Regions from separate parts of the Cryobacterium sp. M25 genome, predicted to be linked through region 2. Evidence: predicted binding sites of a transcription regulator. Region 2 holds the regulator's gene; the other holds the start of a gene.
The links. Region 2 encodes HrcA, which represses chaperone genes, less so after heat shock. Its sites were predicted from a motif close to TTNGCACTCGNNNNNNNCGAGTGCNAA; they were not measured.
Positions count from the first base shown of each region.

Region 1: a site for HrcA is predicted at 11,691-11,717, ahead of groES (co-chaperone GroES). Genes of this name have one in related genera too.

Region 1 covers NZ_PJJU01000038.1:1,782-17,566, reverse strand. Annotated here, with positions in the region: gene CXY81_RS03650 (GuaB3 family IMP dehydrogenase-related protein) at 1-926, opposite strand, end outside; gene CXY81_RS03645 (MalY/PatB family protein) at 990-2,132, shown strand; gene guaB (IMP dehydrogenase) at 2,149-3,651, opposite strand; gene CXY81_RS03635 (branched-chain amino acid ABC transporter permease) at 3,929-5,206, shown strand; gene CXY81_RS03630 (branched-chain amino acid ABC transporter permease) at 5,221-6,201, shown strand; gene CXY81_RS03625 (ABC transporter ATP-binding protein) at 6,191-7,105, shown strand; gene CXY81_RS03620 (ABC transporter ATP-binding protein) at 7,102-7,872, shown strand; gene CXY81_RS03615 (ABC transporter substrate-binding protein) at 8,090-9,385, opposite strand; gene CXY81_RS03610 (ABC transporter substrate-binding protein) at 9,511-10,242, opposite strand; gene rarD (EamA family transporter RarD) at 10,289-11,218, opposite strand; gene groES (co-chaperone GroES) at 11,320-11,616, opposite strand; gene CXY81_RS03595 (methyltransferase domain-containing protein) at 11,744-12,943, shown strand; gene CXY81_RS03590 (DUF4190 domain-containing protein) at 12,969-13,376, opposite strand; gene CXY81_RS03585 (DUF4190 domain-containing protein) at 13,396-13,959, opposite strand; gene CXY81_RS16305 (DUF4190 domain-containing protein) at 14,057-14,425, opposite strand; gene tsaD (tRNA (adenosine(37)-N6)-threonylcarbamoyltransferase complex transferase subunit TsaD) at 14,565-15,677, opposite strand; gene rimI (ribosomal protein S18-alanine N-acetyltransferase) at 15,674-15,785, opposite strand, start outside.
Region 2 covers NZ_PJJU01000054.1:3,908-19,692, forward strand. Annotated here, with positions in the region: gene CXY81_RS10170 (PhoH family protein) at 1-263, opposite strand, end outside; gene CXY81_RS10175 (HIT domain-containing protein) at 313-690, opposite strand; gene CXY81_RS10180 (16S rRNA (uracil(1498)-N(3))-methyltransferase) at 713-1,453, opposite strand; gene dnaJ (molecular chaperone DnaJ) at 1,460-2,578, opposite strand; gene hrcA (heat-inducible transcriptional repressor HrcA) at 2,645-3,682, opposite strand; gene CXY81_RS10195 (DUF4870 domain-containing protein) at 3,850-4,296, shown strand; gene CXY81_RS10200 (DUF4870 domain-containing protein) at 4,333-4,710, shown strand; gene hemW (radical SAM family heme chaperone HemW) at 4,713-5,939, opposite strand; gene CXY81_RS10210 (DUF1990 family protein) at 5,944-6,591, opposite strand; gene lepA (translation elongation factor 4) at 6,596-8,443, opposite strand; gene CXY81_RS10220 (alpha/beta fold hydrolase) at 8,854-9,600, shown strand; gene rpsT (30S ribosomal protein S20) at 9,719-9,982, shown strand; gene holA (DNA polymerase III subunit delta) at 10,339-11,382, opposite strand; gene CXY81_RS10235 (ComEC/Rec2 family competence protein) at 11,424-13,895, opposite strand; gene CXY81_RS10240 (helix-hairpin-helix domain-containing protein) at 14,247-14,966, opposite strand; gene leuS (leucine--tRNA ligase) at 15,067-15,785, opposite strand, start outside.

The DNA of each region.
Region 1 (15,785 bases), on a different contig from region 2:
AGCTTCGAGTGGTGCACCTCGGCACCCCAGTGGAAGCCGCCGCCGGGGGCATCCGTCGCCCGGGCCAGCGCGGTGCCGAGCATGACGGCGTCGGCGCCGCAGGCGATGGCCTTGACGATGTCGCCGGAGGTGTTGAGGCCGCCGTCAGCGATGACGTGCACGTAGCGTCCACCGGACTCGTCCATGTAGTCCCGGCGGGCACCGGCGACATCGGCCACGGCCGTGGCCATGGGCGCGTGGATGCCGAGGGAGGCGCGCGTGGTCGAGGCCGCGCCGCCGCCGAAGCCGACGAGCACGCCGGCCGCACCCGTGCGCATGAGGTGCAGGGCCGCGGTGTAGGTCGCCGCCCCGCCCACGATCACGGGTACGTCGAGTTCGTAGATGAACTTCTTGAGGTTGAGGGGTTCCTGGTTCTGCGAGACGTGCTCGGCAGAAACGGTGGTTCCGCGGATGACGAACAGGTCGACGCCGGCGGCGACGACGGTCTCGTACAATTCCTGCGTGCGCTGCGGCGACAGGGCGCCGGCCACAGTCACGCCGGCCGCGCGGATCTCCGCGAGGCGGGCGGTGACGAGCTCGGGCTTGATCGGCTCGGAGTACATCTCCTGCATGCGCGCGGTGGCCCGGTCGGCGGGCAACTCGCGGATCTCGGCGAGGAGCGGCTCGGGGTTGTCATAGCGGGTCCAGAGGCCCTCGAGGTCGAGCACGCCCACGCCGCCGAGCTGACCCATCATGATGGCCGTCTGCGGGGACACCACGGAGTCCATCGGCGCCGCGAGGAACGGGATCGAGAATTGATACGCGTCGATGGTCCAGTCGACCGACACATCCTCCGGGTCGCGGGTGCGCCGGCTGGGCACAATCGCGATGTCGTCGAAGGCGTACACGCGGCGGGCGCGCTTGGAGCGGCCGATCTCGATTTCCATGATTTTAGTTTAGGTGCCGCGGCGCTCCTCGACGACGGATGCCGCGGGGTGCATCCTGAGGTGATGGACGTCACCGCCGACCCTCTCTCCCTCCTGCGCGAGCGCACCAGCATGAAATGGCGCAGTTTTCCCGCCGATGTGCTGCCGCTCTTCGTCGCCGAGTCCGACTTTCCGCTCGCCGAACCCATCCGGGACGCGTTGACAGCGGCGGTGCGGCGCAGCGACACCGGGTATGTCGCACCGGTCAACGGGCTTGGCGCGGCCTTCGCGGGATTCGCCGGTCGCCGCTGGGGCTGGCAGGTCGACCCGGAGCAGGTGACCACCACGACGGATGTCAGCGTGGCCATCGTGGAGACCCTGCGAATGCTGATCAGGCCCGGCGACCGGGTTGTGATCACTCCCCCGGTCTACCCGCCGTTCTTCGACCTCGTGCCCGAGGCCGGCGGGGTGCCGCACGCCGTGCCACTCCTCGCCGGTCAGACCGGCTGGACCCTCGACCTGAACGGCCTCGAGCGCGCCTTCCAATCGGGCGTGCGCTGCGTGCTGCTCTGCAACCCGCACAACCCGATCGGGCATCCGCACACCGTCCAGGACCTCACGGCGCTGTCCGGGCTCGCCGCCCACTACGGCGTCACGGTCGTCAGCGACGAGGTCCACGCCCCGCTGACCTACACCGACGCCGCTTTCACGCCCTACCTCACCGTCTCCACCGAGGCCGCCGACCACGGCGTCTGCGTGACGAGCGCGAGCAAGGCCTGGAACCTGGCCGGCCTCAAATGCGCGCTTCTCGTCACCGCCGGCGAACGGATGCGCGCCGAGCTCGCCGCCCTGCCCCAGGAGGTGTCTTGGCGCACAAGCCAGTTCGGGCTGATCGCCGGCATCGCGGCGTTCCGCGACGGGGAGCCGTGGCTGGACGGGGTGATCGCGGCCCTCGACGACAATCGGCGCGAGCTCGCCGCGCTGCTCGACGCGCAACTGCCCGGGGTCGGCTACCGGCAGCCAGGGGCCGGCTACCTGGCCTGGCTTGACCTGCGGAGCCTCGGCTGGGGTGACGACCCGGCGCTGGTCGCACTCGAGCAGGCCCGGGTCGCGCTCAGCCCCGGCCCGATGTTCGGCGAACCGGGCCGGGGCTTCGCGCGTCTCAACTTCGGGTGTTCACCTGAGGTGCTCGCGGAAGCGGTCTCCCGGCTGGCCGCGGCCGCCTAGTCGCCCTCGAGTACGGTCAGCGGCGGTAGTTGGGCGCCTCGACCACGATCTGCACGTCGTGCGGGTGCGACTCCTTGAGCCCGGCGGACGTGATCCGAACGAACTTACCCTTCTGTTTGAGCTCGTCGATCGTGCGCGCGCCCACGTAGAACATGGACTGGCGCAGGCCGCCGATCAGCTGGTAGGCCACGGCGGACACCGGTCCGCGATACGGGACCTGGCCCTCGATGCCTTCCGGGATGAGTTTGTCGTCGGAGGGGACATCCGACTGGAAGTAGCGGTCCTTGGAGTAGGAGGTCTTCGTGCCGCGGCTCTGCAGCGCGCCGAGCGAGCCCATGCCGCGGTAGGTCTTGAACTGCTTGCCGTTGACGAAGACGAGCTCGCCGGGGCTCTCGTCACAGCCGGCGAGCAGGGAGCCGAGCATGACGGTGTCCGCGCCGGCGACCAGCGCCTTGGCGATGTCGCCGGAATACTGCAGCCCGCCGTCGGCGATGACCGGGATGCCGGTCTCCCGGGCCGCGAGCGACGCCTGGTAGACGGCGGTGATCTGCGGCACGCCGACGCCGGCGACGATGCGGGTGGTGCAGATCGAGCCGGGGCCGACCCCGACCTTGATCGCGTCGGCGCCGGCGTCGATGAGGGCCTGGGCGCCGGAGCGGGTGGCCACGTTGCCGCCGATCACGTCGACCCCCTCGAAGGCAGGGTCGGACTTCAGGCGACGGATGATCTCGAGCACCCCGGCGCTGTCGCCGTTGGCGGTGTCGACCACGAGCACGTCGACGCCTGCCTCGAGAAGTGCGGTGGCGCGCTGCCAGGCGTCGCCGAAGAAGCCGATGGCCGCGCCGACGCGCAGTCGTCCGGCATCGTCCTTGGTGGCGAAGGGGTATTCCTCGCTCTTGTCGAAGTCCTTGACCGTGATCAGGCCCGTCAGGCGGCCGTGGTCGTCGACGAGGGGAAGCTTCTCGATCTTGTGGGTGGCGAAGATGGCGACGGCGTCCATCGGGGCCATGCCGACCTTGCCCGTGATCAGCGGTGCCGTCGTCATCACCTCGCGCACCCGGGTCGTGTGCTTTTTGGTGGTGGAGACGAACCGCATGTCCCGGTTTGTGATGATGCCCACGAGCACGCCGTCGGCGTCGACGACGGGAAGACCGCTGATCCGGTACTGCCCGCAGAGGGCGTCGACCTCCGCAACGGTGGCGTCGGGCGAAGTTGTTACCGGATTGGTAATCATGCCGGATTCGCTGCGTTTGACGAGGTCGACCTGCTCGGCCTGGTCCGCGATCGAGAGGTTGCGGTGCAGCACGCCGAGGCCACCCTCACGGGCCATCGCGATGGCCATCCGGGTCTCGGTGACGGTGTCCATCGCGCTGGACAGCAGCGGCGTGGCCACGCTGATCCGGCGCGTCAACCGAGACATTGTCTCGGCTTCACTGGGAATGACGTCGGTGTGCCCCGGAAGAAGAAGGACGTCGTCGTACGTAAGCCCGGTGAAACCGAACGGATCTGGCTGATCCATGAAACCCCTTTTAACAACGCAGGAAAGTGGAGAAAACGCGGCCATCCAACTCGATTACCGGCTTCTCAATGTTAAGCGACGTTGCGCTCTGCGCATTCCTCAGCAGAGAATCTAGGGAGTGTCGGCCGTCGTCGGAACATATGCGACATAATCTTCACTTACTGTCAACAAAGATGTTGGTAGGTGAGACCCGGGGCACGCTCGGTCACAGACCCAACGGTGCCGCCATGGAGGTGCAGTGAATTCCCCTGAAGCTGTTCGCAGATTCTCACCCAGAATGCTGGTGATCTTTCTCGGCCTGCTCTTCGCAGCCCTGACTATGTCCACATTCGCCACCGTCTCGGCCAGTCCGGCTCATGCCGACGAGGTCGGAACCGACGAGTACGAGTTCGTACTCACCGGCAATGTGCAGTTCGACCAGAAACCGCTCGACAATGTGCTGATCACCGTCGAGGGGGCCGGCTATGAAGCATCCGTGGAAACGGGTGCCGACGGCAAGTGGAAGGTCGGCGTGCCCGAGAAGGCCGCCTACACCGTCACCCTCGATGAGGAGACCCTCCCCGAGGGCGTCGTCGTCGCCAAGGGCGGCAGCGTGATCGAGGCGGAATTCGCGCTCACGAAGGTGAAGTCGGTCAACTTCTTCCTCGGTGAGGGCACGCGCACGACGGTGAGCTTCTTCGACCAGTTCATCAATCGGTTCGTCAACGGGCTGAACTTCGGTCTGCTCCTGGCCCTCGCCGCGATCGGACTGTCCCTGATCTTCGGCACCACCGGGCTGAGCAACTTCGCGCATGCGGAGATGATCACCTTCGGCGCGCTGATGTCCCTCCTCTTCTCGGTCACGCTCGGCCTGCCGATCTGGCTGGCGATCATCATCGCCGTCGCGCTGAGCGCGGGCTTCGGCTGGAGTCTGGACGCGGTGATCTGGAAGCCGCTGCGCCGCAAGGGCGTCGGTCTGATCCCACTGATGATCGTGAGCATCGGCCTCTCGCTCGCCCTGCGCTACCTGTTCCAGATCTTCGTCGGCGGCGGAACGAGCCAGCTTCCGGGATCCGGCCTCGCCGACATGCAGCTGGGTCCGATCCGGCTCTCGATGATCGACGTGGCCAGCATGGGCATCAGCATCGTGGTGCTGTTGGCCGTTTCCTACTTCCTGTTGCGCACCCGCATCGGCAAGGCCACCCGCGCGGTCTCCGACAATCCCAGCCTGGCCTCGGCCAGCGGGATCGACGTCGACGGCGTCATCCGGATCGTCTGGGTGCTCGGTGGGGCCCTCGCCGGCCTCAGCGGAATTCTGTGGGCCTACTTCCGCCCGGGCGTCAGCTGGGATATGGGTTTCCAGATCCTGCTGCTCGTCTTCGCGGCCGTGACCCTCGGCGGTCTCGGCACCGCTTTCGGCGCCCTGATCGGTTCGATCATCGTCGGCCTGTTCGTCGAACTGTCGACGCTGTTGCTTCCCTCCGACCTTAAATACGTCGGTGCACTTGTCGTGTTGATCCTGGTGCTGCTGCTTCGGCCGCAAGGCATCCTGGGTCGCAAAGAGAGAATTGGCTAGAAGGGCATCCGATGATCGACTGGGGAGCAATCTTTAGCAACGCAGCCGTCGAGCTGATCAGCCCGACCACCGCCGCCTACGCCCTCGCGGCTCTCGGGCTGGCGATCCACTTCGGATACACCGGCCTCCTGAACTTCGGCCAGGCCGGCTTCATGGCCCTCGGAGCCTACGGGTTCGCCATCTCCACCCTAAGCTTCGGTTTCGCCGTCTGGGGTGCCGTGCTGGTGGGGGTCGGCGCATCCGTCGTTTTCGCCCTGGTCCTGGGCATCCCGACGCTCCGCCTGCGCGCGGACTACCTCGCGATCGTGACGATCGCGGCGGCCGAGATCGTGCGCCTCCTGTTCACGACGAACACGTTCCAGTCCATCACGGGTTCCGCGAACGGCCTGAGCGGCTACAAGGGCGGTTTCGCCGGCCTCAACCCGATCCCGGAGGGGCGCTACGGCTTCGGCCCCTTCGAGTACAACGAGTACGACTGGTGGCTGCGCATCGTGGCCTGGTCGATCGTGGCCCTCGCCTGCCTGTTCACCTGGCAGATCATGCGCAGCCCGTGGGGTCGCGTGATCAAGGGAATCCGTGAAGACGAGGATGCTGTGCGCGCGCTCGGCAAGAACGTCTACTCCTACAAGATGCAGTCTCTGATTCTCGGTGGCGTGTTCGGCACGATCGCCGGAATGATCTTCGTGCTTCCCCGTGCGGTGGTGCCCTCGAATTATCAGACGTCCCTGACGTTCTTCATCTACGCGATCCTCCTGCTCGGCGGCGCGTCGACGATTCTCGGGCCGGTCATCGGCTCGATGGTCTTCTGGGTTCTGCTCTCCTTCTTCTCCGGGTTCATCGCCCGAGCGGTGGAGGCAGGCTGGATCCCGTTCATCACCAGCATCCAGGCCGGCCAGCTGCGCTTCATCCTGGTCGGAGTGGCGATCATGCTTATAGTCATCTTCAGACCGCAAGGCATCTTCGGAAACAAGAAGGAATTGGCCTTTGTCAAATAACACCGTTCCCAGCAACAAGCCGGTCAAGTCGACCGACCTGCACATCGGCGAGGCCGAACCGGGCTGCAAGAAGCGCGACCCGATCCTGGTTGCCGACGGCGTGAGTCGAACCTTCGGCGGGCTCAAGGCCGTCGACGTCGACCACGTCGAGATCCCGCGCGGCGCCATCACGGCGCTGATCGGGCCCAACGGAGCCGGCAAGACCACCCTGTTCAACCTGCTGACGGGCTTCGACAAGCCTGACACCGGGTCGTGGACCTTCGAGGGTCGCCCCCTGTCGGGGATGCCCGCGTTCAAGGTGGCCCGGATGGGCCAGGTGCGCACTTTCCAGCTCACCAAGGCGCTCGGCCTGCTGACCGTCATGGACAACATGCTGCTCGGCGCCAAGGGCCAGGCCGGCGAGAACCTGTTCCGGGCGATCTTCCCCTTCTTCTGGGCCAAGCAGGAGGAGGCGAACAGGGTGCAGGCCCTCGATATCCTCGAACGGTTCAAGCTCGACACCAAGAAGGACGACTACGCCGCCAGCCTCTCCGGCGGGCAGCGCAAGCTGCTCGAGATGGCACGGGCGCTGATGAGCGAGCCGAGCCTGGTGATGCTCGACGAACCGATGGCCGGGGTGAACCCGGCACTGACGCAGTCGCTACTGGACCACATCCTCAACCTGAAGGCGGAGGGCATGACGGTTCTGTTCGTCGAACACGACATGCATATGGTGCGCCACATCGCCGACTGGGTCATCGTGATGGCCGAAGGCCGCGTGGTCGCCGAGGGCGACCCGCACGAGGTGATGCGTAACCCCGCCGTGATCGACGCCTACCTGGGTCAGCACCACGACGAGGACCTCGGCGAGGATCCGGCCGCCGAAACAGAACATGTGGAAGCCATTAAGGAGTTGCTCGATTGACGAACACCAGCCCTGCCGCCGCGCCGGCTTACACGCCCACCGGGCAGCCCGTCGTCGAGGTCAAGACGGTGACGGCCGGCTACCTGCCGGGCGTCAACATCCTCAACGCCTGCTCCCTGACCGCCTACGACGGCGAGCTGATCGGGATCATCGGCCCGAACGGCGCCGGCAAGTCCACGCTGCTCAAGTCGATCTTCGGCCAGGTCAAGGTTCGGGAGGGTGAGATCCTGCTTCGCGGCGAGAACATCACCAACCTCAAGGCGAACAAGCTCGTGGCCAAGGGTGTCGGTTTCGTGCCGCAGACGAACAACGTCTTTCCCACGCTCACGATCCAGGAGAACCTGGAGATGGGCATGTTCCTGAAGCCGAAAGGCCTGACCGAACGCCTCGAGTTCGTCACGGAGATCTTCCCGGAGCTCGGGAAGCGTCTACAGCAGCGCGCCGGATCGCTGTCCGGCGGGGAACGCCAGATGGTGGCCATGTCGCGGGCGCTGATGATGGGCCCGCACGTACTGCTGCTCGACGAGCCGAGCGCAGGCCTCTCCCCCGTGCGCCAGGATGAGGCGTTCCTGCGTGTCAAGGAGATCAACAAGGCCGGCGTGACCACGATCATGGTGGAGCAGAATGCGCGCCGGTGCCTGCAGATCTGCGACCGCGGTTACGTGCTCGACCAGGGCCGTGACGCCTACACGGGCACCGGCCGCGAGCTGCTGAACGATCCCAAGGTGATCGGCCTCTACCTCGGCACCCTCGGCCAGGACGACTAGCCGGAGCCGCCCGCACCGACTGCACGCCCCGCACGACGAAGCGGCGCCCGAGATCTTCGGGCGCCGCTTCCGTGTGTCCGGTGCTCCGTGTCCGGTGACGCCGCTCGTGTCCGGGAGGGGCATCACCGGGTGACGGCCGTCACCGGGCGCACGAAGAAGGGCCCCGACCGAAGTCGGGGCCCTTCCAGATCGGATGCTGGTCAGCGACGAATCGTGACTAGTTGATGCGCTTGTACGTGTTGTCTTCGAGGTACTCGTAGACGCCGATGGTTGCCTCGGTCGGGTCGCCGTTCTCATCGAACGTCACCGGGCCGGAGAAGCCGTCGTAGTCGACCTGGTCGCCGGCCGCGAGGGCCTTAGCCGCCGCGGTGAAGTCGGAGACCGTGGTGCCGTCGCCGGTTCCCCCAGAGACCTGGCGGAGGTGCTTGGAGATGGCCTCACCCGAGACGTCGTTGGCCGCGTAGGCAGCCAGCGCGACGAGCATGACGGCGTCGTAAGACTCTGCCGCGTAGCTGAAGTCGGTCAGGGTGGGGTCGATCTCCTTGAGACGATCGGTGAAGTCGCCGAGGGTTCCCACGTCGAGGCCGGGCAGCGTGCCCTTGGCACCGGTGATGATGCCGGCGTCGAAGTCCTTGCTGTAGTCGGACAGGTTGCCGTCCACGAAGTACAGGTTGCCACCGGGGTAGCCGGAGCCGACCAGTGCGGGGGTGATGACCTTGGCCTGGTCGAACGTGATCAGGGCGATCGCGTCGGGGTTGGCGGCAGTCACTTCGGAGATCTGAGCGGCGAAGTTGGAGTCACCCTCGTTGAACAGGGACGTGGCGACGACCTCGCCGCCCGCAGCCTCAAAGGCGGTCGTGGTGGACTCGGCCAGGCCGGTGCCGTACGAGTCGTTGAGCACGATCAGGCCGAGGGTGCTGTTGCCGTCGTCGGCGATCTGGGTGCCCAGGACTTCACCCTGCAGCAGGTCGGACGGGGCGGTGCGCCAGTAGAGGTCCTTGTCGGCGTACTTCGTGAAGTCCGCCGAGGTGTTGGCCGGGGAGAACTGCACGACGCCCGCGCCGGTGATCTGGTCGATCACGGTCTTGGAGACGCCGGAGGATGCCGCGCCGATGATGGCGGAAACCTTCTGCGAGAGAAGGTCGGTCACCGAACCGGTCGCGGTGTCCGTCGTGGTGTCGCCGGAGTCACGGAAGATGGCCTCAACGGTCAAGCCGAGGTTCGCGTCGTTGATGTCCTTGACGGCCAGGGCGACGCCGGCTTCTTCGGGCGGGCCGAGGAAGGCCAGGGCACCACTCTGGGGAAGGATGGTGCCGATCTTCAGGGTCAGGTCGCGGTCGCCGGCCGTGATGGCCTGGGCGTCTCCGCTCGCGGCGGGGGCTTCCGATGCAGCCGGCTCAGCGGTGTTGCTGCTGCAGCCGGTGAGCAGAAGTGCACTGACGCCCACCAGGGCGACTCCAGTGACGACTGCCCGAACTGAACGGGAGGCCGAGGCCTTCGCGAATACGCTCATGTTGCTCCTTGGGACTAGGAATGAGAAATGACAGCGGTCGATTGACTGCCGTTCTGTCACATTATTGACAGGAATCGCGCGAAACAAGAAAACCGTGTTACATCCGTGTAACGCAGACCAAATCGTTACGATCGGCGGCCGGTGACGCCCTGATAGGCGATCTGTTGCGCATCGGCCAGCGCGGCCGCACATTCTCCCCAGGATGCGCAGGCGAACGCCCCGGTACTGACCTGGTCGAGAGCGGGCCTGATCGACGCCGCACCGTCGTCTCCGGCCCGTGCTGCGGCCAGGGCGCTCAGGACGACTCCGTCATAGGCTTCACCGCCGCCGGCAGTGTCGACCAGCCCTGGATCGAGGGTGCGCAGGCGCGCAGCGAAGCCGTCACTGGCGGCCAGCGGCGTGCCCCCGTTCGCGAAGTCGCCGAGCCACAGCAGTACCACCGGCGCCGCCGCGACGGTGGCGGCCAGATCGCCCGGCATCGGAACGGAGGCGTCCCACAGCACGACGTCGACGCCACGGGCCAACAAGTCGGTCAGCGACGTCGCCGGGTCGACGGCGGAGTCGCGGTGGATGATCTCGATCGGAGTGCCGAGAATGCGGCCCTGCTCGGTGATCTCGCGGGCGGCCAGTTCGGAGCCGGCCACCTGTGCCGCACCACTGGCCGCCGACGGGCCCGTCATGGGGAACAGGGTTCCGAGGCGCACGGTCCCGTCACCGGACGGAGCCAGCACGACGGACGCGGCGGCAGCGGGCTCGACTACGGGCGGCGCGACCTCAGCCCTACATCCGGACAGCAGGAGCACGCAGGCGAGCGCCCCGACGAGGAGGACGGGCAGGGAAGTCGACGCAGTGCGCATCCGGTGTCCTTTCACGTACGAGGTGCGTCCCTGAGCGTAGCGGGGCTCAGACCGGTTCAAGGGACGCACGCCGGGGCGCGCGTCCGGTGAGGACCATGTCGGTCGTGAGAAGGACCAGCGCCACCCAGACCAGTGCGAAACCGACCCAGCGCTCGGGCGGCATGGGCTCGAGCAGCACGAAGACGCCGACCAGGAACTGCAGGATCGGAGCGAAGTACTGGATCAGACCCATGTAGGTCAGAGGCAGGCGCCGGGCCGCGGCGGCGAAGAACAACAGCGGCACGGCGGTCACAACACCTGCTGCCAGCAGCCCCACGGTATGCCAGGTGGACACGCTTCCGAAGGTGAGACCGGAGACGGCGGCCACCACCATCAGCTGCACCACGGCGATGGGTGCGAGCCAGACCGTTTCCAGGGTGAGTCCGGCGACAGCATCGACGTCACGGCCGACCCTTTTCTTGATTAAACCGTAGAATCCGAACGAGAACGCGAGGATGAGTGACACCCACGGCAGCGAGCCGTAGCCGACGGTGAGCACGACGACGGCCCCGAGGCTGATTCCCACGGCTACCCACTGCAGCGGGCGCAGCCGCTCGCGCAGCAGAATGACGCCGAGGAACACGGTCACGATCGGGTTGATGAAGTAGCCGAGGGCTGCCTCGACCACGTGGCCGCTGAGGGCGGCGAAGACGTAGGTCTGCCAGTTGACGAAGATCAGGAGGCCGGCCAGACCCATGGTGAACACGATGCGGGGCCTCCGCAGCAGCGCGAGGAGGGACTTCCACTTGCGCGTGACCGTGATCAGCAATGCGCAGAACACCAGGGAGAAGAGAACCCGCCAGGCCACGATCTCGAAGGCACCACTGGGCGCGAGGAGCAGAAAGTAGAGCGGCAGCGCGCCCCAGAGGGCGTAGGCGAGGACCGCGTAGATCAGTCCCTTGCTCTGCTCCGACCGCGCCGGGCGGGCCGCGCGGATTCTCCCGCGTGAAAGAGGGTCTTGCGCCACAGCGGACCTTTCTTAACGACGAATCCCGGATGGCCAGGGCCATCCGGGATTCTACCGTTAGGTGGGTGTGGCTAGCGAACGACGACTGCGAGCACGTCGCGGGCCGACAGGACGAGGAGGTCCTCACCACCGAACTTGACTTCGGTTCCACCGTACTTGGAGTAGATCACCTTGTCGCCGACGGCGACGTCGAGTGGAATGCGGTTGCCGTTGTCGTCAATGCGGCCGGGGCCGACTGCGACAACTTCGCCCTCCTGGGGCTTTTCCTTGGCGGTGTCAGGAATGACCAGACCTGATGCGGTGGTCTGCTCTGCGTCGACCTGCTTGATGACGATGCGATCCTCGAGCGGCTTGATGGAGACCGACACGGTTGACCTCTTTCTTAGCTAAGACATAGTTAGCAGACTCACAGCGAGAGTGCCAAGACGAGTTTAGGGCGCATCTGGCACTCACGCAACGTGAGTGCCAGATGCGTCGTGTTGATAGGTTTGCACGATGGAACGCTCAGAGCTCGTCGAGCTGTTATCGCCGGGCGGTTTGCGCCTGCTGGACTCGTTGCCGCCGTACGACGCGGCCGCCGACGTCGTGCGGGCGGTGAGCGAACTCCGCAAGGCCGGACACAGCCCCGACCTGGTCACCGCGGTGCTCAGCCAGTCCCGGCTCCGAGCCAGGGCCGTGCCCAAGTTCGGCGAGTTCGCAGGCCGCATGCTGTTTACGGAGGCCGGCCTCGAGCAGGCCACCCGGCTGCGGGTGGCGGCGCTGCACGCCGGCCGCTTCGCGGGCGCGTCCCTGAACCGGGTCGTCGACCTCGGCTGCGGCATCGGAGGCGACGCCATGGCACTGGCCGCCATGGACCTCACGGTGACGGGGGTGGACGCCGACGAGGTGACCGCGACCGTCGCCAGCTACAACCTGGCTCCGTTCGAGAACGCGAGCGTGCTGCACTCGTCCGCGGAAGACGTCGACCTGGCCGGCTTCGACGCCGCCTGGCTCGACCCGGCCCGGCGCACCGCCGGGCACTCCAACACCTCGCGCCTGACCCGGCCGGAGGACTACTCCCCGCACCTCGATTTTGTCTTCGGTCTCAGTGAGCGGATGCCCGTCGGCGTCAAGCTCGGGCCGGGCCACGACCGCGAGCTGATCCCCGCGGAGGCCGAGTCGCAGTGGGTCTCCGTGGACGGCAAGCTCGTGGAGATGGGGCTGTGGTTCGGAGCACTGGCGCGCGCCGGCATCCGTCGTTCCGCCCTGCTGCTCGGCCGGACCGGGATCCACGAACTGACCGCGCCCCACGACAGCACGGATGCCCCGGTGGGAGTGCTGGGCGACTACCTGTACGAGCCGGACGGCGCGATCATCCGTGCCCGTCTGATCGGGGACCTGGCCCGGTCGCTCGACGCGTCGATGCTGAGCGAGGGGATCGCGTACCTCACCTCCGAGACCCTGCAACGCACGCCCTTCGCCACCGCATTCCGGGTGCTCGAGGTGCTGCCGGTCGACGAGAAGAAGCTGCGGCTGGCCCTACAGGAACGCCGCATCGGCACTCTCGAGATCAAGAAACGCGGCGTGGACGTCGACCCGGCCACCCTGCGCACCAGACTGAAGCTCAAGGGCCCCGAGTCGGCGACGCTCGTGCTCACCCGGGCCGTCGGCCACCGGGTGTCTCTGCTGGTGGAGCGGATTCCGCCACTCGACTGAGGCCAGCGGCGAAGGACAGCACGGCTCAGCCGGGCACGACCGTCAGCACCTGTGTGACGATCAACACCCACCCGACCGCGAGGACCAGCCCGGCCAGCCCGGTCCACAGCCCGTAGGCCCACGCGGTGCCAGCACGGCGCTCGGTCACGCGGGCCATCACGGCCAGCACGACCGCGGCCAGGGAGAGCGCCGCACCCCAGACGCCGAAGACCGCGATAAGCAGCCCCAGCAGCCCGAAGACGAGCGATGCGATGGACAGCCCGCCCTGGCCTGCCTGCGCGGTCAGCTCGCTGTCGGTGTAGACGTACGGCACCCATTCGGTAGGGGCTGTGATGGTCGACGCGTAGTCCAGCTCCCCCGGAGCGGGCGCCGGAGGCCGGGTGAGGTCGACCCGGAAGTCATCGTTGCGGGACCAGTCCCGTTCCCCAACCATCCCCGCTGCTATCTTCCGCTCAGTACGACGAGGTGGGGATGGTGGCGAAGAAGACAGACCAGATCACGATACTGACCAGTGCCAGACCGACGCCGATGAACCCCGTGATCAGCCCGGTCAGCCAGAAACCCCTCGCCTGCGGCTCCTTCGACTTACCGAGGAAGCCCAGGACGACCGCGGCGGCGGGGATGAACAGTCCGAGGATGCCACCCACAATCGGGAGGAACACGATCGGCGAGCCGAGCACGCCGATAACGCCGGCGACCAGCGCCAAGATGCTGAGAATCGGCTGCTTCGCGGCGACCGCACCGTTGGGCGACGAATACGCGTCGCCATAGGCAGGCGCCTGGGTCATCGTCGGGGCGACGTAGCCGGGCGGCGGGGTCGCGGCGCCGTAGGCGGGCGGGACGGAGGCCGGCGGGGTCGGGCCGTTGTACGCCGGCGGGGCGGCGGACGCCCCCTGCTCGTCGCGCGGGATATCGGGGACCTGCGGCACGTCAGGCACCTGCGGTACGCCGGGCACCTGGGGCACGTCAGGCACGCGGGGCACGTCAGGGTTGCTGGGGTTGTTGGAATCGCTCATGCGAATTCATTCCTTTCCGGACGACGGGGTGGCGTCGCTGGTTGCATATCGGGTCACGGGTCATCGACGCGCAGGGTTTCTGCCCGTGGCCATCGGGTCAGTTGGTATTGAGCAGGGTCGGGTCGTTCGCGATCGCGATCATCAACGGGATCAGCAGGACGACGGCCAGGAGCTGAGCCGCCAGGCCGGCGTAGCCGACAATGAGGCCGGCAATCGCGAGTCCCCGTCCCTTTTCTCCGGTCTTCCCGATCTGGCTCAGACCGATGTGGCCGGTGATGATGCCGACCAGGGAGATCCCGAGCACCGAGGTCACGAGCGACACGATGGACAGCACGTTGTACTTCTCGGACGGGCCCTGCGGCGCGTAGGACTGGGGGTAGCCCGGCTGGGCGTAGGCCGGAGCGGCCTGCGCCGCCGGCGGCTGGAACATGGGCGGGTTAACCGGCGGCTCGTTGGGGTCGGTCATGTCGATTGCTCCTTCGGGAATGGTGCATCTGGGCTGCCGATCTGGCTCCCAGTCGGACAAGGTGTTGATCGCACGAACAAACGTCGCCTGCCGAAGCCAGAATACCCGTCCGGTGGCGAAATACCGGTGGGAGGGGGTTTCAGACCTGGATCTCGGAGACCGGAAGAGTGGAGTCCGCCCCGAACTCCAGTGACGAAGGCGCATGCCCGGCCATGATCAGCTGCGCCCCGAGGGCCGCGATCATGGCGCCGTTGTCGGTGCAGAGCGACAAAGGCGGGATGCGCAGGGCGATGCCGGCGGCATCCGTGCGCTCCTGGGCCACCTGACGCAGCCGGGCGTTGGCGATCACGCCGCCCCCGAGCAGGAGCCTCGGCACACCGAGGTCGACGCAGGCCGCGACGGCCTTGGTCAGGAGGATGTCGACGACCGCCTCTCGGAAACTGGCGGCCACGTCGGCCAGCGGCACCGGCTCATCCGCGTCGCGTCTCTGCTCGACCCAGCGCGCGACCGAGGTCTTGAGCCCGGAGAACGAGAAGTCGTACCGGTGTTTCGCCATGTCCTTGGTCTGGCTGAGACCGCGGGGGAAACGGATGGCGGCGGGATTGCCTTCCCGCGCGGCCCGGTCGATCTGGGGTCCGCCCGGGTAGGGCAGGCCGAGCAGGCGGGCCACCTTGTCGAAGGCCTCGCCGGCCGCGTCGTCGATGGTCTCGCCGAGCAGTTCGACGTCGGAGACCAGATCGCGCACCAGCAGCAGTGAGGTGTGACCGCCGCTGACGAGGAGTGCAACGGTGGGGTATTCCAGCGGCTTCGTGGAGTCGTCTGCGCCGAGTCGAAGCACATCGGCCCCGACGTGACCGACGAGGTGGTTGACCGCGTAGATCGGTTTGCCGAGCGAGATGGCGAGTGCCTTGGCCGCGCCGACCCCGACCATGAGCGCGCCGGCCAGACCGGGGCCGCAGGTCACGGCCACCGCATCGATGTCCTCCAAACGGATGCCGGCCTCCAGCGCGGCCGCCCGGATCGCCGGAACGAGCTCCTCAAGGTGTGCGCGCGCGGCCACCTCCGGCACGACTCCGCCGTAGCGGGCGTGTTCGTCCATCGACGACGCGATCGTGTTGGAGAGCAGGGTGGTTCCGCGCACGATTCCGATTCCGGTCTCGTCGCAGGAGGTCTCGATGCCGAGCACGAGCGGGTTGGCGCGGTTCTGCGCGGTCATCGCGTTCAGGGTGGTCTGCGCGTTCAGGGCGGTCATTCGGTGGCCTCCAGTGCGGCCTCTGCCGGTGTCATCTGCATCTCGGCGTCAGGCACGTGCAGTCGCATCACGATCGCGTCGACGTTGTCGGGCTGGTAGTAGCCAGGG
Region 2 (15,785 bases):
ATGGCCGGGCCCAGACGTTCGGAAGGGCTCGTGGAGCTGTCCTTGTCGAGCATCCGTGAGGAGGTGCTCACCTCGGACTCGGCGAGGTAACGCCCGCCGCGCACCATGAGCAGGAGCTCCTCGATCAGGCGACGCGCCGCCTCGACGTGCTCGGTCTCACCGATGAGGGTGACCTCGTTGCCGCGCACGTGCACGCTGACGCCGGGGTTTTCCTTCTCGACGGCGGCGAGCAGACGGTCGTCGGTGCCGAGCAGGCGCACCATGGCAATGCCGTCGACCGTGATGTGCACCTCGGCCTGGCCCGGCCCGGGCTCACCGGAAACCAAGCGTTCCCTCCCCGAGGGTTCCGCCGGCGGCCTGCGGGGCGAGCAGGTGAGCGTGGACGTGGAAAACGGTCTGCCCGACGCTGGCGCCGGTGTTGAACACGAGCCGGAACTGGCCGTTGGACAGCCGGGCCGCCACAGCATGCGCCACCTCGATGAGTTCGGTCAGCAGCCCGGGGTCTCCGGCCGCGAGCTCGACCACGTTGCTGTACTCGGATGTTTTCGGCGTGATGACGACATGCACGGGCGCCTGCGGGGCGATGTCGGTGAAGGCGATGATCCGTTCGGTTTCGGCGACGATGGTCGCCGGGACCTCGCGCGCGGCGATGCGAGTGAAGATGGACGGTTCTTGGCCGGTGGAAGACATATCTCTATCTTAAGCTCACGCGCTACCAGCGGCCGAGCGTCACGTTCAGGATGGAGAGGGCGGCCGGGCCGGCGGTGGAGGTGCGCAGCACATTGTCGCCCAGGCGCACCCGGGTGGCGCCTGCCTGCTCGAGCAGGGTCAGCTCGGCCGGGGAGATGCCGCCCTCGGGTCCGACGACGAGCAGGATATCCCGGTCGTCGGTCGGCGCCGCCTGCGAGGTCAGCCGTTCGCTCGCGGTGGGCTCCAGCAGCAGCATCCGGGTAGTGCCGGCCAGCTCGGCCAGCATTTTGGTGCTCGCCGGTTCCCCGACCGTGGGCAGCCACGCGCGAATCGACTGTTTCGAGGCCTCGCGCACGATGCTGGACCAGCGATCCCGGCCCTTCTTGATTTTGGCTCCCTCCCAGCGCGTCACGGAGCGGGATGCGGCCCACGGGATCACCCCGTCGATGCCGAGCTCCGTGGCCGCCTGCACAGCCAGTTCGTCCCGGTCTCCCTTGGCGAGAGCCTGGACCAGACGGATGCGCGGCGTCAGCAGCGCGGTCACGGTCACCGTCTCGACGCGCAGGGTCAGCAGCCTCGCATCTGCGTCAACGACGGTGGCGGCGAGCATGAGCCCGGCCCCATTCCCGATCCGCAGGCGCTCGCCCGGGCGCACCCGGCTGACGGTGACCGCGTGCCGGGCCTCGGCGCCGCCGATGCCGACGACCGCCCCCGGCACGCAATCGGCGGCGTGGAGCGCCTCATCGATGAAGAAGTGTGCCATCGACGCCTAGCCGCGAAACCGATCGCGCAGCTTGGCGAAAAGTCCCTGCTGAAAGGCGCTGAGGGCAGGAGCCGGCGCCTTGTGGCGGGCCGCAAAGGCCTCGATCAGCTCCCGCTCCTTGTGGTCGAGACGGGTCGGCGTGACCACGTGCACGCCGACCTTCAGGTCGCCGCGTCCGTTCCCGCGCAGGCGGGTGACGCCGCGGTCCTTGACCGTGATGATCTCGGCGCTCTGCGTGCCCGGCCTGAGCTCGACCTCGATGTCGCCGTCGAGCGCCTTGACGGTCGCGGACCTGCCGAGGATGGCATCCGTCATCGGCACCTCGAGGGTGCAGAGCAGGTCGTCGCCGTCACGGCTGAACACGTCGTGGTGGCGCACCTTCATCTCAAGGTAGAGGTCGCCGTTGGGACCGCCGGCCGGACCTGCCTCGCCGCTGCCGGGCATCTGCAGGCGCAGGCCCGTGTCGACCCCCGCCGGGATGTCGACGGGGACCGTGCGACGCGCTCGCACGCGGCCCTGGCCCTGGCAGGTGACGCAGGGAGTGGCGATGATCGTTCCGTAGCCGCGGCAGGAACCGCAGGGGCTGCTCGTCATGACATTGCCGAGCAGCGACCGCACGGCGCGCTGGATGGTGCCGGTGCCGTGGCAGATGTCGCAGGTGACGGGCGCGGTGCCCGGCTGGCAGCACGTGCCGCTGCAGGTCGCGCACATGATGGCCGTGTCGACCTCGAGCTCCCGGTGCGTGCCGAAGATGATCTCATCGAGGTCGAGGTCGACCCGGATCAGGGCGTCCTGGCCGCGCTCTCGGCGCGACCGAGGCCCGCGGCTGGATCCCCCGCCGCCGAAGAAGGTCTCGAAAATGTCGCCGAAGTTGCCGAAGTTGCCGTCGAAACCGGCGCCTCCGCCGCCGCCCGAGCGGCCGTTGCCGCCACGGTCGTAGTTGTCGCGTTGCTTGACGTCGCTGAGCACGTCGTAGGCGTGCGTGACGGATTTGAAGCGCTCGGATGCATCCGCGCCCGGGTTCACGTCGGGGTGCAGCTGCCGGGCCAGCCTGCGGTAGGCCTTCTTGATCTCGTCGGTCGAGGCGTCGCGGGCAACGCCGAGTACTTCGTAATGGTCAGCCAAAGCTGGCTCTCCTAGGTCTGTTCTGAAATGTGGTGTTCCGCCGGCTTCTGGGCCGAGGGGAACTGGTCAATTCTCGCCGAGAAGGCGTGAAAGGTAGCGGGCGACCGCACGGACGGCCGCCATGTTGTTCGAGTAATCCATCCGAGTGGGGCCGAGCACGCCGAGGCGCGCCAGGTTGCCGCCCTGCGAGGAGTAGCCGCTGGTGAGCACGGATGTCTCGGCCAGACCGAACGAAGCATTCTCCCGGCCGATACTGACGGACACGCCGTGCTGGTCAGAGGCCATCTCGCCGAACAGCCGCAGAAGCACGACCTGTTCCTCGATGGCCTCGAGCACCGGGAAAATGCTGCCGGTGAAGTCTTCCTCGGTGCGCACGAGGTTGGCGGCGCCGGCCATCACGAGCCGGTCCTGCCTGTTCGCGCCGACCTGGTCCCGCAGGGTGCCGGTGATCAGATCCACCGCCTCCTGCTGCTCAATCGGGCCGAGGCCGGAGCCGGCGGTGAGAGAGCTGCCGGTAAGGGTGCTGGCGGCCTCGCTCATGCCGAGCCCGACCAGGGCAGAATTCAACCGGGTGCGCAGTTCGATCAGAACGGGTTCAGCCAGAGGCCGGGGCAGGTCGACGACGCGTTGCTCGACCCGTCCGGCATCCGTGATCAGAACCGACAGGAGGCGAGTCTCGGACAGGGGCACCAGTTCGATGTGGCGCACCTTCGCGCGGGACAGCGACGGATACTGCACCAGGGCGACCTGATGGGTGAGCTGCGAGAGCAGCCGCACGCTGCGGGCCAGCACCTCGTCGAGGTCGGCCGACTGACCGAGGAACGTCTCGATGGCTTGGCGCTGCGCCGCCGAGAGCGGGCGCAGATCGGCGAGGTGGTCGACGAACAGACGGTAGCCCTTATCGGTGGGGATGCGGCCCGACGAGGTGTGCGGAGCCGCGATCAACTCTTCCTCTTCGAGCAGGGCCATGTCGTTGCGGATCGTGGCCGCCGAGACCCCGAAGGAATGCCGGTCGACGATAGATTTGGAACCGACGGGTTCGCGGGAGGCTACATAGTCCTGAACGATCACACGCAGGACTTCGAGACTGCGATCGGACACCATGGCGCTCGCCTCCTCCCAGCGTCGCGAGTGCAGCATCGATTGGCACTCGCGGTATGTGACTGCCAATCATACCGCGACCGGCTGGGCTTACCCATTGCTCCCCAATGTTGGGGCGCAGTAACTTAGGCATGTAGCACCTCTTCCCCGGTGCACTGAAAGGCATGATCATGAGTAATTTCACTGGTCCCGGACCCGATGATCCGTACCAGGGCCAACGGCCGCCGCAACCGCCCTACCAGCCTGCCGCCCCGGGACCGTCGGCACCCCTGACGGAGGCGGATGACCGCCAATGGGCGTCCCTCGCACATCTGGGCGGGATCCTCATGTTCGTGCCGTCCCTGGTGCTGTGGCTGCTCTTCAAGGACCGCGGACCTCTGACCAGCGTCGAGGCGAAGGAAGCGCTCAACTTTCAGATCACGCTTCTGATCGGCTACTTCGCGATCAACTTTTTTGCGACGGTCATCGGCTTCCTCACATTCGGCATCGGCGGCGTCATCGGCGGTCTCGCCTGGGTGCTGTACATCCTCGGTGTTGTCTTCTCGGTGCTCGGCTACCTCCAGGCGAAGGACGGCAACCACTACCGGTACCCGTTCGCCCTGCGCCTGATCAAGTAGCCCGGCGCACTCGGTTTTTCTTCAGAAGGAGCACCAATGACCAATTCCACCCCACCGCCGCCCGCCAACCCGAACCAGGCTCCCACCCCGATGAACCCGGCCGACGAAAAACTGTGGGCCACCCTCGTGCACGTCGGCGGCATTCTGTTCTATTTCGTGCCGGCCCTGATCGGCTACATCGTGCTCAAGGACCGCGGCCCGTTCATCCGGGCGCACACCGCGACCGCACTGAACTTCCAGCTCACGCTCCTGATCGCCTACGCGGTCGGCGGCGTCCTGACGATCATCCTCGTCGGCTACCTCGTTCTCCTGGCTGCCTCCGTTCTGATGGTCGTGTTCGGCATCTTGGCCGCTTTGGCCGCAAACCGGGGCGAGTACTACACGTATCCGCTGTCGATCAAGTTCGTGAACTGAGTTCAGTCGGCAAGCAGGCGGCGCACGACGGCATCCGCCAGGAGGCGTCCTCTGAGGGTCAGTTCGATCGAGCCGAAGAGGGCTGCTTTCGCGTCGATGAGTTCGTCGGCGATGAGTCCCGCCACCTCGTGGCGCCTGAGCGGGCTGAGCGAGTCGATGGGGATACCCTCGCGGATTCGGGTGAGCAAGAGCACCCGCTCCACCTCCTGAGTGGCCGCATCGAGGGTCTCCCGCCCGGCGGCCGGTGAGTCGCCGGCGCGAATCCGATCGCCGTAGGCCGACGGATGCTTGACGTTCCACCAGCGCACCCCACCGATGTGGCTGTGGGCTCCGGGCCCCACACCCCACCAGTCCTGGCTGCGCCAGTAGGCGAGGTTGTGGCGCGAGCGGTGCGCGTCATCCGTCGCCCAGTTGCTGACCTCATACCAGCCGTAGCCTGCCGAGGACAGTAGGTCGTCGGCCAGCTCATAGAACTCGGCCTGAACGTCGTCATCGACAGGGGCCAGTTCGCCGCGCTTGATCTGGCGGGCCAGCTTGGTGCCCTCCTCGACGATAAGCGAGTAGGCGCTGACGTGGGTGGGAGCCTGCCGGATGGCGTGCTCGAGGCTGGTGCGCCAATCGACGAGGGTCTCCCCCGGTGTGCCGTAGATCAGGTCGAGGGACACGTCGAGGCCGGCCTCGCGCGCCCACTGCACCACGAGCGGCACCCGCTCGGGGTCGTGGGTGCGCTCGAGGGTGGCCAGCACGCTCGGCACCGCGGACTGCATGCCGAAGGATACCCGGGTGAAGCCGGACTCGGCGAGGCGGCCGAGGTAGGCGGCGTCGACGGAGTCGGGGTTCGCCTCGGTGGTCACCTCGGCGCCGGGTGCGATCCCCCAGGTGGAGCGCACGGCCTCCAGCATCCGCACCAGGTCGTCGGCCGGGAGCAGGGTGGGGGTGCCGCCGCCGAAGAAGACGGTCGCCGCCTGGCGGGCCGGCACGCCCGACTGAGTCAGGATCCGGCCAGCCGACTGGACCTCGGTGATCGCCTGGCCGGCATAGTCATGCTGGCTTGCGCCCCGCAACTCGGTGGCGGTATAGGTGTTGAAGTCGCAGTAGCCGCAGCGGACCCGGCAGAACGGCACGTGCAGGTAGACGCCGAAATCGCGCTGGGCTGCTCCCACGGCGGCCGAGGCCGGCAGCAGTCCGTCGCTGGGTGCGGGGTCGCCGAGGGGAAGGGCACTGCCCATGCGGTTAGACCGCGCCGATCGGATGCAGCGCGCGTAGGTACCGAGCGGTGATTTTGGCCTGTTGCCGCCGCACGAACGGCCAGCCCAGCCGGTAGAACCAGTTGCCGGGGCGGGAGAAGGCGCGGATGGTCAGCCAGACCGAGTCGTCCTCGCGTCTGTCGACGATGAACGATTCCTCGCCGCTGGCCGGGTGCCCGGCCATGGTGCCGTATGCGAAGCCGAGGCGGTCGGGTTCATCGATCACGTAGACCACGCGCACGGGGGCATCGATGGTGAAGGGGCCTAACTTGGTCGTGAGGTGCGCGGACATGCCGTTGACGATGTAGGGCGTGCCGTCCTCGGCGAAGACGGCCTCGTCCGGCTCGGGCTTCTGGTCGCGGGCGGCCCGGCCGTCGGCGTCGAAGACGAGTCCCGTGTACTGCTGGCCGGTGCCGTCCAGCAGGTCGGTGACGGTCATTCCGCTCCCCCGCTGCACGCCCCAGGTCATCAGCGACTTCGAGGCCAGCTGGAAGCGCTCCTCACCGCTGCCGAGGCGCACGGTGCGCTCGAGGGGCCGGTAGCCCTTGGGTGGGAACCGGAGCAGGTCCGGGGCGAGGGTGCCGCCGATGGACGCGTAGGTGACGGCGGTATCGGTGAAGGTGGCGCGGCGCATCCGTCTACTTCTTCTTCGGGGGCTCGTCACCGGACAGGGCGGCGATGAACGCCTCCTGGGGAACCTCGACCCGGCCGACCATCTTCATGCGCTTCTTGCCCTCCTTCTGCTTCTCCAGCAGCTTGCGCTTGCGGGAGATGTCACCGCCGTAGCACTTGGCGAGAACATCCTTGCGGATGGCACTGATGGACTCGCGGGCGATGATGCGGGCGCCGATCGCGGCCTGGATGGGCACGTCGAACTGCTGGCGCGGGATGAGCTTGCGCAGCCTTCCCGTCATCAGCACGCCGTAGTCGTAGGCCTTGTCGCGGTGCACAATCGCGCTGAACGCGTCGACCTGTTCGCCCTGCAGCAGGATGTCGACCTTGACCAGGTCGGCCTCCTGAGAGCCGATGGGTTCGTAGTCGAGCGAGCCGTAGCCGGCGGTGCGGCTCTTGAGATTGTCGAAGAAGTCGAACACGATCTCACCGAGCGGCATCGTGTAGCGGATCTCGACCCGGTCCTCGCCGAGGTAGTCCATGCCGAGCAGGGTGCCGCGGCGGCTCTGGCAGAGTTCCATGATCACGCCGACGTAGTCCTTGGGTGCGAGGATGGCCGCCTTCACGATCGGCTCCTCGACCTTGGCGATCTTCCCGTTCGGGAACTCGCTCGGGTTGGTGACCGTGACGGACTTCTTGTCGTCGGTGGTGACCTCGTAGATCACGCTGGGCGCCGTGGTGATCAGGTCGAGGCCGAACTCCCGGTCGAGCCGCTCGGTGATGATTTCCAGGTGCAGCAGCCCGAGGAAACCACAGCGGAAACCGAAACCGAGGGCGACGGATGTCTCGGGCTCGTACACGAGGGACGCGTCGGAGAGCTTGAGCTTGTCGAGGGCCTCGCGGAGGGCCGGGTAGTCGCTGCCGTCGATCGGGTAGAGGCCCGAGAAGACCATGGGCTTCGGCTCGGTGTAGCCCGGCAGGGCGACGGTGGCGGGGCGGAGCGCGGTGGTCACCGTGTCGCCGACCTTCGACTGGCGCACATCCTTCACGCCCGTGATCAGGTAGCCGACCTCGCCGACGCCGAGGCCCTTGCTGGTGGTGGGCTCGGGCGAGGTGACGCCGATCTCGAGGATCTCGTGCGTGGCACGGGTCGACATCATCTGGATCTTCTCGCGCGGGCCCAGCTTGCCGTCGATCATGCGCACATAGGTGACGACGCCACGGTAGCTGTCGTAGACCGAGTCGAAGATCATCGCGCGGGCCGGGGCGGCCGGGTCGCCGACCGGGGCCGGGATGAGGCGGGTGGCGCGGTCGAGGAGTTCGGCGACGCCGACGCCGGTCTTGCCGGAGACCCGGAGCACGTCGTCGGGACTGCCACCGATCAGGCTGGCGAGCTCCTTCGCGTACTTGTCGGGGTCGGCAGCCGGCAGGTCGATCTTGTTCAGCACCGGGATGATGGTGAGGTCGTTCTCCAGCGCCAGGTAGAGGTTGGCGAGGGTCTGCGCCTCGATCCCCTGGGCGGCGTCGACGAGGAGGATTGCTCCCTCGCACGCGGCCAGGCTGCGAGACACCTCGTAGGTGAAGTCCACGTGGCCGGGGGTGTCGATCATGTTCAGGGCGTAGGTCTGCCCGTCGAGTTCCCACGGCATACGCACGGCCTGGCTTTTGATGGTGATGCCGCGCTCGCGCTCGATGTCCATCCGGTCAAGATATTGGGCGCGCATCGAACGGTCGTCGACGACGCCGGTGATCTGCAGCATCCGGTCGGCCAACGTGGACTTGCCGTGGTCGATGTGGGCGATGATGCAGAAATTGCGGATGAACTCGGGCGGGGTGGCGGCCGGTTCAAGCGCCGTGAGGGGTCTCGGTGACATGGTCTGGCAATTCTCCCATAGGTGGCTGGGTCCCGGTTTCGCCGTTGCCGCGCATCGTTCCAGGCTTGCGCGCGGGAACGGCCGCGCCCGGCGGCTCACAGCGAACCACTGCCGTGAACCACTGCCGTGGCTCTTCGGCTAGTAGTGTGGCCAACTCAGGAGATCCGACCGGGCGAGGCCGGACATCCGCACCGGTTCCGCACTGGTCCGCGGTGGCCCGGCCACCCGTGCGACGGATGTCCTGAGTTGGCCACAGACGCAGCGCCCGGCCGAGCGCTCACCCACGGAAGAGCCAGAAGTGATTGCCGCGAACCGGGTGCTGTCACTGCTGATCTGGTGCGGCTACTCCCTGGTGTCTATCATCGGTATCGCCGTCACCCTCTAGTGCGGCTGCTCACCAGGAGGAATGAATGACACCCGCCGTCCCGGTTCTTTTCGTGCACGGGATCCGCACGTCGGGCACCATGTGGCGACGACAGCTGTCCATACTGGGCGAGGCCGGGCATCCGGCACTCGCGATCGATCTGCCGGGGCACGGCGCCCGCATGGACGAAACGTTCACCGTGGCGGGCGCCCTGGCCGCCATCGACGAGGGCGTCGCTGCTCTGGGCGGCCGGGTGCTGCTGGTCGGCCTCTCCCTCGGCGGCTACTACGCCATCGAGTACGCCGCGCGCCACCCGCAGAAGGTGGCCGGGCTGGTCGCCGCGGGAAGCTGCGCGCTTCCGGCCGGCTGGCTGCTGGACGCCTACCGGGGCCTGGCCCGGCTGATCCGCCGACTGCCCGACCAGGGACTGTGGCTCCACACCACACTCGTGCGCGTGCTCCTTCCATCGGGAGGGGCCGCCGACACGCTCGCCGGCGGTGTGCCGCTGACGGTGATGGATGCCGGGCTCGGCGCCACCGGCAGCCTCCGCCCGCTGGACAGCCTGGCTCGCTATCCCGGCCCGGTGTGGCTGGTCAACGGTTCTCTGGATCAGTTCCGGCTGCATGAGCGCCGCTTCCTCGCCGCCTGCCGGGACGGGCGCCTCGTGATCGTCCCCCGGGCGTCGCACCTCGTCAGCCTGGCCCAACCGGAACGCTTCGCCGCGGTGCTGAGCGGCATCCTCACGGAGGTTGCGATCGACCGGCCCGGGCCGATTGTCGACCTGAACGAATAACTGGTATCGTTTCCTGTTGGCTTGCGTGTTGGGTCCCACCCCACACGATTATTGTCGTACGGCGCCCTCTACCGCCAAGCGGCCCATCCGAAAAAGAATCTAACGAAAGCGTATAAACGTGGCAAACATCAAGTCGCAGATCAAGCGTATCGGCACCAACAAAAAGGCCCAGGAGCGTAACAAGTCGGTCAAGAGCGAGTTCAAGCGCGCTGTCCGCGCGACGCGCCTGGCGATCGCCTCGGGCGACAAGGACAAGGCTGTTGCCAGCCTCGCCGTTGCTTCGAAAAAGCTCGACAAGGCCGTCAGCAAGGGCGTCATCCACCAAAACCAGGCCGCGAACAAGAAGTCCGCGATCGCCAAGTCGGTCAACGCCCTCGTCTAGTCCGCGCCTGACCGGGATCAGGATCGTTCACCGGCCCTGACCGGCGTACACAACAGCCCCTGCCATCTCGGTGGGGGCTTTCGTGTGTCCGGGCAGAGGCTCGAACCGTCGGGGACCGGTCACCTAAAATTCATCACGGCCGGGCCCGGTCAGGCGCCGCAGCATCGCCCTGACGGCGGTCCTGGCAGCCGTCGTCTATCTGCCGCTCGCCAAGCTGATCGTGTCGTGCGCGCCGAGTCCGCCCAGGCCCACACCTCTCAGTTCGGGCATCAGCTGGCGCGCACCACGGTGAGCGACCCCTCCCTGGCGCGGAGCTCACCGTCGAGGGTAAGGAGGCGCGCGAAAGCCGGGTCTGGTCAGCTCTCACCGCGGCGGGCGATCACACCGATGAGCCGCTCGAGAGCGAAGACGGGGTCGCGCTCGGCACCCTTCACTGCGGCATCCGTTTCGGCCAGCGCCACGACGCAGCGGGCGAGACCCTCGTCGGACCAGCTGCGCAGGTCGCGTTGGGCCCGCTCGACCTGCCAGGGGGCGAGGCCGAACTGGGAGGCAAGCTGGGCCGAGCCGCCGCGCACCCCGCAGAGCTTCGCCATGGTGCGGATCTTCATGGCGAACGCGGCCACCACCGGGACCGGGTCGGCGCCGGAGGACAGGGCGTGGCGCAGGATGACGAGCGCCTCCCCCTGATGCCCGGCGATGGCGGCATCGGCTACCTTGAACGCGTTGGCCTCGACCCTACCGCCGTAGTAGCGGTCCACGGTCGTCTCGGTCACTTCGGTGCCGACATCGGCGATGAGCTGCTGACAGGCCGCGGAGAGTTCGGCCAGATCGCCGGAGAACGCGGCGACCAGGGACCGCAGCGCGCTGGGAGTGACCCGCTTGCCGGCTGTCTTGAATTCCGCCGAGGCGAAGTCGTGCCGGTCGGAGTCTTTCTTCAGCTCGGTGCAGACGACCTCGATGGCGCCGCCGACGCCCGAACGGATGGTGTCGAGCAGCTTCTTGCCGCGCACGCCGCCGCCGTGCCGGAGCACGACGTAGGTGTCCTCGGCCGGGTTCTGCAGGTAGTCCAGGGCCTCCGCGAGGAACGTGTCGCTGCACTTCTCGACGGAGCTGACGCGGATCAGCCGCGGTTCGCCGAAGAGGGACGGGCTGGCCATGGTGAGCAGTTCGCCGGGCGCATAGCTGTCGGCCTGCACGTCGCTGATCTCCAGGCTGGGGTCTTCGAGTTTGAGGAAGTCCCGCAGCTGGCGGATCGCGCGTTCGGCCAGGAACACTTCGGTTCCGGAGACCAGGATGATCGGCGCCGGCCGCACCTGGTGCCAGGCCAGCTGCGGGATGGCGGCCGACTTCGGCACAGCGCGGGGCGCGGTCCTGCCGGATGAAGCTGTGCGTGCGGCCACTCGGGGTTCCTTCGATTGAGGCTGTGCGGAATCCATTAAGACTATCCGGGGTCGGTGTCCGCCACGGTCTCGCTCTGCACGGTCTCGCTCCAGACCGTCAGCGCACCACCACCTGGCCCCGGAGCGATCACCAGCAGTCCCTGCTGGTCGGTGCGGAGGGCCAGTGTGCCCGCGGCCGCAAGAATGTCCAGAACCGTGTCGGTGGGATGGCCGTAGCCGTTCTCCCTGCCTACCGAGATCAGCCCCACCGTTGCCCGGAGATCGGCATAGAGCTCCGGGCTTTGGTCTCCCGACCCGTGGTGGGCGACCTTGACGACATCCACCTCGCCCGGGCTGGAGCTGCGCCGGAGCGCGTCCTGGGATTCCTCGCCGAGATCCCCGAGGAACAGGGAACGGATGCCGCGACCGTCGAATCCGATCGTCACGCTCCCCTCGTTTCCGGTCTGCATCACCGCTGAGCCCCGCACCGGCCAGAGGATCTCCCAGCGCAGCTCCCCGAGGGTGCCCGTGTCGCCGCGGGCAGCGCCCCGCAGTTCGGCACCGCCCGCGGCGAGGGCATCGTGCAGTCGCTCATCGTCGGCGTTCTCCGGGATGCCGACCAGCGCCGTGTCGACGCGGCCGATCACGGCGGCGACCCCGCCGATGTGGTCCAGGTCGTAGTGGGTCAGCACGAGGATGTCGATTCGGTCGATCCCCAGCGTGTCGAGGCAGTCGGCGAGCAGGGCCGGGTCGGGCCCCACGTCGACGAGCGCGTACCGGTCGCGGTCGCGCACGACGACCGCATCACCCTGCCCGATGTCGCAGGCCGCGATCTGCCAGTCCGCGGGGAAGGCCACGGCCCGGCCGACGCCTGCCCCGATCAGGCTGCCCGCGTAGCTTCCGGCGGCGAGAACCAGCACCGCGATCGCCGCGATCGGCCAGCGCGCCCGAACCTGCCCCCGGCCCCGCATCACCAGCGCCACCGCGGCCACCGTCAGTAGAACGGTCACGAGAACACCGAGCGGGCCGCCCAGCCAGGGTAGGCGGCTGCCGGGCAGCTCTGCGGATGTTCGGGCGATCGCCGCGATCCAGGCGGCCGGCAGCCAGGCCAGGTAGAGCACTCCCCCGGCGACACCGGGCAGCCAGGGCAAGAGCAGGCACGCGATCAGACCGATGACGGTGGCGGCCGGGGCTGCCGGACCGGCCAGCAGATTCGCGGGCACCCCGTAGAGCGGGAGGGTGGGAGTGAGCAGCACGAGCACCGGCTGACAGGCCAGCTGCGCGGCCAGCGGGATGGCGATCACGGCGGCGAGCCAGGTGGGCAGCCACCGATGCAGCATTCGGGTCAGCGGCCCGACCAGCACGAGTAGGCCGGCCGTGGCCAGAACCGACAGGGCGAACCCGTAACTGCGGGCCAGCCATGGGTCGGCCGCCAGCAATAGGATCACGACGAGTGCGAGCAACGGCACACCTCGGCCCGGCCGACCGGAGGCAATCCCGAGCAGCAGGATCGTCGCCATCAGAGCGGCACGCAGCACACTGGGTTCGGGCGTCACGAGCACCACGAACCCGAGCAGGGTGAGGAGCGAGATCGCGATCCGGATGCCGCGGCGCAGTCCCAGAAACCCGGTCAGCAGCATGACGCCCGCGATCACCACGGCGCAGTTCGCTCCAGACACGGCCGTGAGGTGGCTGAGCGAACTCGTCTTCATGGCCGCGTCGAGGTCTGCCTCGACCGAGCTCGTGTCACCAATGGCCAGGCCGGGCAGCAGGTCACCGCCGTCGCCGGGCAGATCGCCCGCGGCGGCCGTGAACAGGGTGCGCAGTTCCCCGGCCCAGCCGAGCCACCAGGGCGGTGTCACGAGGAGCTCGGGCGGACCACGCCCAAACACCAGGGCGGATGCCGCGTCCCCGGCCGCCGTGAGCCGGAGGGTGGCGTCCAGCCGCACGCCACTGCCGATCTGAAGCGCGGTCGCCTGTCCGCTCGCAGTCTCTGCGAACACGACCACCGGAACCGACAGACCCCGCCCAGCACCCTTTCGGGCGACCTCGCCCTGCTCGATCCCGGTCAGGGTGCCGCGGAAGCGCACCCGGGCGGACGCTCCGGAGTCAGAGCCAGCCGGGCCGAAGAGTGCGGGAGCACCGAACGACTGGGTCTGCACCGGGATCGACGCCACCGTGAGGAGCACGGTCACTGACTCCTGCCGGGCGGCGCTCTCCCGCACGGTTTCCGGCAGCCGCCCGGGCGCAGCAACCGTGACCGCGGATGCCATCAGCGCGGCCGCAGCGCAACAGACCAGGCCGACACCCCAGGCCGGCGCCCCCCGGGCGCGGACCAGCCGACGCGCCACAACCAGACCCACGCCCAGGGCGGTGGCCCACAACGCGGCCTGAGCGCCGGGTGCCCACCCGGGGAAGGCGATGAGCAACCAGGCCGCCAGCCAGGCGGTCGCCGCGGGGAAAACCAGGCGCAGGTCGAGCCCGGTCATGCCGTGATCCGGGCGGCGAGCTACGATGTCGCGCGTAAAATCCATACCGGGAGGCTAGGTGCGCCCGCGGCTCCCCCCGGTGGCTACCGGAATCTGTGCCCGGTTGACGCGGGACCGGGGGTGTGGAGGCGTGCCCGGTGACCTCGCCACCGGTCCGCGGCGACGGAGCGGCTCGTCAAAAACGACACGCTTCAGCCCGCGAGCAGGCCGCCGACAGCGCCCATTGCCGCCAGTCGGTCAGTTCCTAGCCGTCATGGGTCGGAGAAGACCGTGCACGCCATCGAGTGCAGGCCAGGTGCGGTCACCGGCTCGATCCGAGCACCCTCCGTCAAGCACCGGATACGCTCGCCGCATCGATGCGTCAGGACTTCAGGCACCCTCCGTTCACGGCCACTCTCACACGGTGATCAGGGCTCTGAGCCCCTCGAACGTCTTCTCACCGATACCGGTGACATTGCGCAGGTCCTCGACGGCCGCGAACGGCCCGTTGGCGTCGCGGAAATCCAGAATGCGCTGGGCCATGGCCGGGCCGATGCGCGGCAGGGTGTCGAGGTGGGCCAGGCTGGCCGTATTGAGGTTGACCAGGACCGCCGGGCCGCCGCCACCTGGGTCGGATGCGCCGCCGAGGGATGCACCGCTGCCCGGCGGCGGTCCCGCGGGGACTTCGCCGAGCTGGGGCAGGTAGAGCTGCTCGCCGTCGCTGAGCTTGCGAGCGAGATTGGTGCCGGCCGGATCGGCGGTCTCGGTCAGCCCGCCGGCGGCGGCCACGGCATCCATCACCCGGGCGCCGGTGGAGAGTTCGAAGAGTCCGGGACGCCGCACGGCGCCGAGCACATGAACGAAGATGAGGGCACCGGATGCCGAGGCTGCCCCCGAGGAACTCGGGGCCGGGCCGCTGTCGGCTCCACCGGAACCCGAACCCGCGGTCGGCTGCGCCGGGGACACCACCTGGTGCCCGGCCTGCTGACCGAGCGCGGACACGATTACCGCGGTGGCCAACGCCAATATCAACAGCACGACGGCTGCGCCCACTCCGATGCGCACGCGCGCCGGGGCGCGCCCCTGCGCGCTCGGGGCCAGGCGGTCGAGTGCCTTGATTACCGGGTCAGGCTCCATCCCGGCAGGCTAGGCCGACGGGTGCCGGTCCCCCAGCGGACGGCCGCACCCTGTGGGCGGCGCCGCGAGGTGCCGCCCTGGGGAGGCGAGGCAGGCGGTGCTACTGGCCGCGGGTGACGATGCTGACGAGTTTCGGCGCGCGCACGATCACGTTCTTGATCTCGCGGTCACCGATCCGGCGGATGACCTCGGCCGAGGTACGTGCGAGGCGTTCCAGCTCGTCGCCGGCGATCTTCGGGGACACCTCGATGCGGTCGCGCACCTTGCCGTCGACCTGTACGACGGCCGTGACCGACTCCTCCACGAGCAGGGTTCGGTCGGCCTTGCGCCACTGCACGAGGGCGACACACGGCTCATGGCCGAGGAGCTGCCACATGTCCTCGGCCGCGTACGGAGCAAACAGGTTGAGCACCATGGCGGTGACCTCCGCGGCCTCGCGTACCGCGGCATCCGCGGGGCCGACGCCGGTGTCGATCACCTTGCGGGTGGCGTTGACGAGTTCCATCAGTCGGGCGACGACCACGTTGAACTTGAACGATTCGACCAGGCCGGGCGCATCGGCCAGGAAGCGGTGGGTGACCCGGCGGAGACCGGCGTCGCCGGACCTCCAATCGATGTCGGGCGTACTCGTGACGTCGCGGGCGACGCGCCAGGCGCGGGCCAGAAACTTGGCGGAGCCGACCGGCGAGACATCCGCCCAGTCGATATCGTCTTCCGGCGGTCCGGCGAAAGCCATGGTGAGCCGTACCGCGTCGACACCGAACTGGTCGACCTCCTCGGTGAAGTAGACCAGGTTGCCCTTGCTCTTGGACATCTTGG